DNA from 2 places in the Aminobacter sp. DSM 101952 genome. Region 1 is predicted to be linked to the other one. Evidence: riboswitches for the same ligand, from Rfam matches in the RefSeq annotation. Region 1 holds a riboswitch; the other holds the start of a gene.

Region 1 (3,465 bases):
GCCATTTCGAGCGCCGTCGTCGCCCGGCTTGTCGAAACGCTCGTCGCCGAACGCGGCGAGCAGGACAGCTCGGAAGATCGCGGCGAACGCGTGCTGCGGGTGATGCGCGAGGTGCGCGCCGACATCGCGCGCAACTGGCCCATCGAGGAACTGGCCGCGATCTCCAACCTCAGCGCCTCGCAACTGCACCGGCAGTTCAAGCAAAAGACCGGCACGACGCCGATGGACTGGATCCGCCACGAGCGCATGAACCTGGCCAAGCGCCTGCTGATCGCAGCCGACATCAAGATCGCTGCCGTAGCGCTAAGCTGCGGCTATGCCGATCCCTATCATTTCAGCCGCGACTTCCGCCGCATCGCCGGCCAGTCGCCAAGCGAGTTCAGGCGGGCGCAGGGGCAATAGCGGCTCGACGACGATCGCTGGCCCAGTGCCTGCCCCGTCGACATGCCACTTCGTTTCGGGCAGGCTGCGGACCTCGCCCCACCAGCACGAGCGCACCGACATGACGTCCAAGCCAGCGGTCTACGAATTCAACGCGGCCATCGTGCGCGAGCCGGCTCGGTCGGTTGTCAACGGCCTGCGCGCCGACGACCGCGGCAACCCGACCTATGACGGCGTCAAGGCCGAGCATGCGGCCTATGTCGCGACGATGCGCGCCGCAGGCGTGGAGGTGACGGCGCTGCCGGCGCTTGAGGCGTTTCCCGATTCGATCTTCGTCGAGGACCCGGCGCTGGTGTTTCCCGAAGGGGCGATCCTGCTTCGGCCCGGCGCCGAGACGCGCGTCAGGGAAACCGTCGAGATCGCACCCACGCTGAAGGCCATGTTCGGCACCGTGGTCGACCTGCCCACGCCCGGCTATGCCGATGGCGGCGACGTGCTGACGACGCCGAGAAGCGTGATGATCGGGCTGTCGGCCCGCACCGACCGGGCTGGTGCCGAAGGGCTGATCGCCAGCCTCGACCGGCTCGGGCGCAAGGGCGAGATCGTGCAGACGCCGGAAGGCGTGCTGCATTTCAAGAGCGACTGTTCACTGCTCGACGGCGAGACCATGCTGTCGACGAAGCGGCTTGCGCGCTCGGGCGTGTTCAAGGGTTTCCGCGAGGTGCTCATCCCCGAGGGCGAGGAGCCGGCGGCCAACGCGCTGCGCGTCAACGACGTGGTGATGGTCGGGGCGGATTACCCCCGGACCATCGCGATGCTTGACAAGCTCGGCTACCAGGTGGTCGCGCTCAAGACCACCGAGATCGGCAAGATCGACGCCGGCCTGTCGTGCATGTCGCTGCGCTGGCACCGCGGCCAACGCCTTTGATCGGCATGCCGTCCCTGAGCGTCGGCAAGTATTGGTCAAGCTTCGTGACAATGTAGGGATCGCGACAACGGACCGGGCGGTTTGCGACAATCGCAACCGACGAGACGTCCGACAGCAACAGATCAATTGACAAGGCTTCCGCCGGCTGTCTAGTCTCGACCCCGGAATCGGTTCCACCGAAAGGTGGATGAAAAGGGAACACGGTGAGGCCGAAGGCCAAATCCGCGACTGCCCCCGCAACTGTAACCGTTGAGCCTCTTCCATCATGCCACTGAACGCATTCGTGCGTTCGGGAAGGCGGAAGAAGGCTATGACACGGAAGTCAGGAGACCTGCCCGTTCCGGTCACCCATGCTTGTCCACGGGGTGTGGTCAGGCGCGGTCGCCCGTGGCGGTGACATTGAAAAGTGTTGCCGCATGCGGAAGGCCGCCGGGTCGATCTTGTCCCAATGTCTGCCTGCCGACCTGTCTTGCCTGCGGTTTGGAACCGGGTGCGATGCCTGTCGCGCCCACCGAACCATTTGGGGGCAGAATTGCAGAGACTCATCCTCGCCACCAGCGCCGTCGCGCTGGTCATTCCGACGCAAACCCACGCGCAGCAGTCGCCGTCGCGCGACGACGTGACCGTGCTTCGACCGCTGGTGGTGTCGACGCCGCTGCGGCGCGAGACGGCGCTCGTCCGCTCGACGTCGTCGGTCACCGTCATCGACGAGGAGGAGCTCCGGACATCGGCGGCCGCCGACCTGCCGTCGCTGCTCAAGCGCTACGCCGGCGTGTCGATCATCGGCTATGGCGGCCAGGGCTCGGCCTCGAACGTCTCCCTGCGCGGTATGTCGGCCGGGCAGACTCTGGTGCTGGTCAACGGCATCCGCACCGCCTCGGCAACCAGCGGCACCAGCTCGATCTTCAACATTCCCCTTGCCTCGATCGAACGAATCGAGATCGCCAAGGGGCCGCACTCGGCCCAGTATGGCGCCGACGCGATCGGCGGCGTCGTCAACATCATCACCAGGCAAGGTGGCCAGTGCGCCGACGGCCGCAGTGCCTGCGCCAGCATCACCACCGGCGTCACATACCCATGGGGCGGCTATGTCTCGGGCGATGTGCGCGGCCGCAGCGAAGGAGGCGTCGACTACTCCGTCGGCGGCAGCATTCTCGGCACGCGCGGCTACGACTTCACCACGCCGCTGGCCTGGGGCCACGAGCCCGACGATGACGGCTTCCTGCAGGGCTCGCTGAATTTTTCGCTGGCCAAGGAATTCGACTGGGGCAGGCTTTATGCCGACGGCCTGTTCGCACGCGGCCGTTCGCAATATGACGACACCTTCCCGTCCAGCAATGAAGTCGACACCGACACGTTTGCCGGCAAGGCAGGTGCGCGGCTGAAGCACTCCGACAGTTGGTCCTCGACTGTCGAGCTGTCCAGCAGCCTGGACAGTTCGACCAACTTCCGTGACGGGGTTCCGGGCGACAGCAGGTTCGACACCAAGCGCTACGGCATCTTCGCCTCGACCGAAAAGACCTTCGAGACCGGCGATGCCCGCCATGTCGTGACCGGCGGGGCCGAGGCCTATCGCGAACAGGTCGATACCACCGTCGATTTCGACGTCACCTCGCGCGGTCTCGGGGCGGTGTTCGGACAATATTCGGTCGAATATGGCGCGCTGACCATCGACAGCGGGCTGCGCTACGATCACAACGAGCAGTTCGGCGGTGCCACCACCTACAATATCGGTGCCAGCTTCGAGATCGTGCCCGATCTCGTCGCCCGGGCCTCCTACGGCACCGGCTTCCGCGCCCCGACCTTCAACGACCTCTATTATCCCGGCTATTCGAACCCGAATTTGAAGCCGGAGACATCCCGGTCCTACGAACTTGGCGTCAACTGGCGGCCTACCGACAGCACGACGCTCGACGTCGCCTTCTACCAGACGTGGCTGAGCGACGCGATCGCCTCCAACCCGCCCACCTACGTCCCCTTCAACGTTGCGCGCGCCAAGGTGACGGGCGTCGAGGCATCGCTGTCGCACGAGTTCGGCGACCGCTGGAGCGGCAAGGCATCGATCGACTACCGCTCGCCCAGGAACGAGGACAACGGCCGCTACATTCCCTATCGCGACCGCTTCAAGGCGACTGCCGAGCTGGGTTTTGCCGCGA
Region 2 (3,465 bases), on a different contig from region 1:
CGAGTTCCTTCTCGTAGCCCGATACCAATGCTTCGGCCTTCTCGCGCACGCCGAAGATGGCGCCGAGATTGTTGAGGTCGGCATACATGTCCTGAAGCGAGGACTTGTCCTTCTTCATGATGTGGATGCAGCTCTCGGTCAGCTCGTAGACAGCGACGTTGAAGGGCGCGAGCGTCTCCGGGGTGACGTCGCCGCCGACCTTCATGCCGTAGTTCCAGCCGGCGAAGAACAGGTCGGTGTCGACGCCGAGCAGCACTTCCTTGGTGACGTATTTGGGCGCGAGTTCGGGCAGTTCGCCGACGCCCTTGCGCAGCTCCTCGCTCAGCGTCTTCCAGCCGGAGATGCCGGAATAGCCGGCCATGTGGTCGCCGAGGCCGAGTGCCAGCATCATCTCGGTCAGATTGACGTCGTGCGAGACGGCGCGCTTGGGCGCGGCCTCGAAGGTCACGTCGCGGTTGCAGCTCTTGACGGTGACGGGGAAGCCACTGGCCATGGCTGAGGCGCAGGTGGCGAGCAGGGCGGCGGCGATGATGGGCAGGCGCATTTGGGCTCCTTGGGTTCTGTCAGCGTTCGAGATGGAATGAAAAGCGCGGGCGACCGGTGACGGGATGGTCGTCGAGGGTCGCGCCGACGGAAAAGCTCTGGCGGATGCGCTCGGGCGTCAGGATGTCGGCCGGTGCACCGCAGGCGACAGCGCGACCGGCGTCCATCACCAGCACCCGGTCGGCATGGGCCGAGGCGAGCGCGAGGTCGTGGAGCGAGACGATGACGGTGCAGCCGAGATTGCCAAGCAGTTCCAGGACCTCGAGCTGGTGGCGGATATCGAGATGGTTGGTCGGCTCGTCGAGGATCAAAAGGTCCGGCCGCTGCACCAAGGCGCGTCCGATCATCACGCGCTGCTTCTCGCCGCCGGACAGCGAGTTGAAGTCGCGCGCGGCGAGCGCGGTCAGACCGAGCAGGTCAAGGGCTGCCTCGACGTGGTCGTAGTCGTCGTCGCCGGTGCCGAAGCTGGTCACATGCGGGGTCAGCCCGAGTTCGACGATCTCGGCGACCGTCAGGCCGAAGTCGGAGGCGCTTTCCTGCAGCACGGTGGCGATGCGGCGGGCGCAGTCACGCGGCTTCATCTTCCAGATGTCGGTGCCGTCGAGCCGGACGGTTCCTGAAATCGGCTTGTGGTAGCGGTAGAGGCAGCGCAAAAGGCTCGACTTACCGGCACCGTTGGGGCCGACGATTGCAAGCATTTCGCCGGGGGCGACCGCAAGAGACACCGGTTCGAGGATGGGCCTGGAGGCGCGGGGCCCCCAGCTGACGCCATCGAGCTCGAGCAGTGCCGGGGTCGTGCCTACGAGGCGGCTAGCGGCGTGGACGCGATCGAGCATGTCCTCTCTCCGCAGTCAGGCGGAGGTGGCAGAACGATCCGGTGAGCGCGCCGGTACGGAAAAAGGCAGTCGCAACCATCATCATCTCCGCGGCACACCCCGGCCGGTTGAGTTAATCGGATGATGGCAGGTCTCCTGGCTTGCGGGTTTCTGCGCCTCGGAGCCTTCCCGGCCTTCCGGCCAGTGGCATTTTCCGATTTGCTATCCGCTCACAGTTGCGGGGGCAGCCACGGTTTCGCGTCGAGACGTCTTACCGTGTTCCCATTTAATCCGCTGCCCGAGTCAGGCAGCAGGAACCATCGGAGATGTGGCTACAGCAGTGGCGGATTGCTGACAATCGCTAAAGCGTCATGCCGCCTGCTGAATTGCGTCACGGCGGTCGAGCGCGAAGGAAAACAGCGCGACGCCGAAGGCCGTGAGCGCGATTGCGGCGCCAACGAGAGGCAGGTCGGCATAGCTGACGCCCATCGAGATCGCGGCGCCGCCCGCCCAGGCGCCGGCGGCGTTGCCGGCGTTGAAGGCGCCCTGGTTGAGCGTCGCGGCGAGGTTCGGTGCTTCCGAGGCGGTTTCGACGACGCGCATCTGCATCGGCGGTACGATGACGAAGGTCATCACGCCCCAGAGGAAGATGAGCAGGATTGCAGCTGGTGCCGAATAGCCGAGCTGGGCGAGGGCGACATGGATCGCAGCCATCACCACCAGCGCGCCGATGGCGGTCGGCATCAGCTTCCAGTCGGCCAGCTTGCCGCCGATGATGTTGCCGATGGTCATGCCGCCGCCGAAGAGGAGCAGGATCCAGGTGACCGACGCAACCGACACGCCGGTGACGTCGGTCAGGATCGGCTTGATGTAGGTGAAGACGGCAAACAGGCTGCCCGAGGCGAGCGCCGAGATGATCATGGCGAGCCAGACCTGCAGCTTGCCGAGCACCTTGACCTCGCTGGCCACGCCACCCTTGCCGGGAGGGGCGACGCCCGCCGGCACCAGCCAGGCGATGGCGGCGACCGAGATCAGGCCGATGACGACGACGGCGAAGAAGGTCATGCGCCAGCCGAACGCCTCGCCGAGTGCGGTGCCGCCGGGCACGCCGAGGATGTTGGCGAGCGTCAGGCCGGCAAACATCAGGGCAATGGCGCTGGCGCGCTTGTTGGCGGGAACCAGGCTCGCCGCCACCACCGAGCCAATGCCGAAAAAGGCGCCGTGGCCGAAGGCGGTGATGACGCGGGCGATCATCAGCGTCCAGTAGGTGGGGGCGATGGCACAGAGCAGGTTCCCGAGCACGAACATCATGGCGAGCCCGATCAGCACCGGCTTGCGCGGCAGTTTCGCCGTGCCCACCGCAATGATCGGCGCGCCGATAACGACGCCGAGTGCGTAGCCGGTGACGAGCAGGCCGGCGGCGGGGATCGATACGCCGAGGTCGGCGGCGACCTCCGGCAACAGGCCCATGATCACGAACTCGGTGGTGCCGATGCAAAAGGATGCAACGGCCAGGGCGATGATTGGCAAGGGCATGGGACGGCTCGGGAAATGCTGAAACGATTTAATCCCACATTTTCCTGATGTCGGCTGCGGCGCAAGCGATGTTGGTGCATTGCAGCAATGCGTGGCGCGCATGGCAGCCATTCGGCAACAGCAAGCCGGCTTACATCAGGATTGCTGGTCAGGTCGCGGCGAAGGAACTTGTAGAGCGGCTCGACGGCCGAATTGTCCGCTTGCGCGGCGGGCCAACACCGCCTTCGCAGGCCGGAAATAAAAAGGGGCGCCGAGGCGCCCCTTCCGTTGTCCATGCCCACAGAACTCAGTTCTGCTTCGGCAGCTTGTAGGCGACCACGTAGTCGCCGCGGTCGGGCGACTGGCGTGCGCCGCCGGCGGAGATGACCACATACTGCGTTCCGGTCTCGTGGGAGACGAAGGTCATCGGCGTCGACTGGGCGCCCACGGGCAGCCGGCCCTTCCACAATTCCTCGCCGGTCGTGACGTCCATCGCGCGCAGGTAGTAGTCCTGCGTGCCGGCGTAGAAGACGAGGCCGCCCGAGGTGGCGACGGGGCCACCGAGCGTCGGCATGCCGATCGGGATCTGCAT

What was found. Region 1 has a riboswitch for cobalamin ahead of ASC75_RS24900 (TonB-dependent receptor). Riboswitches for the same ligand answer to the same signal wherever they lie in the genome.
Region 2: another riboswitch for cobalamin. It lies ahead of ASC75_RS09335 (ABC transporter ATP-binding protein); the one in region 1 lies ahead of ASC75_RS24900 (TonB-dependent receptor).

The regions. Positions count from the first base shown of each region.
Region 1 covers NZ_LMCL01000035.1:177,283-180,747, reverse strand. Annotated here, with positions in the region: gene ASC75_RS24910 (AraC family transcriptional regulator) at 1-402, shown strand, start outside; gene ASC75_RS24905 (arginine deiminase family protein) at 503-1,309, shown strand; cobalamin riboswitch at 1,461-1,663, shown strand; gene ASC75_RS24900 (TonB-dependent receptor) at 1,929-3,465, shown strand, end outside.
Region 2 covers NZ_LMCL01000009.1:55,155-58,619, forward strand. Annotated here, with positions in the region: gene ASC75_RS09330 (ABC transporter substrate-binding protein) at 1-544, opposite strand, end outside; gene ASC75_RS09335 (ABC transporter ATP-binding protein) at 564-1,379, opposite strand; cobalamin riboswitch at 1,487-1,695, opposite strand; gene ASC75_RS09340 (MFS transporter) at 1,728-2,894, opposite strand; gene ASC75_RS09345 (membrane-bound PQQ-dependent dehydrogenase, glucose/quinate/shikimate family) at 3,181-3,465, opposite strand, start outside.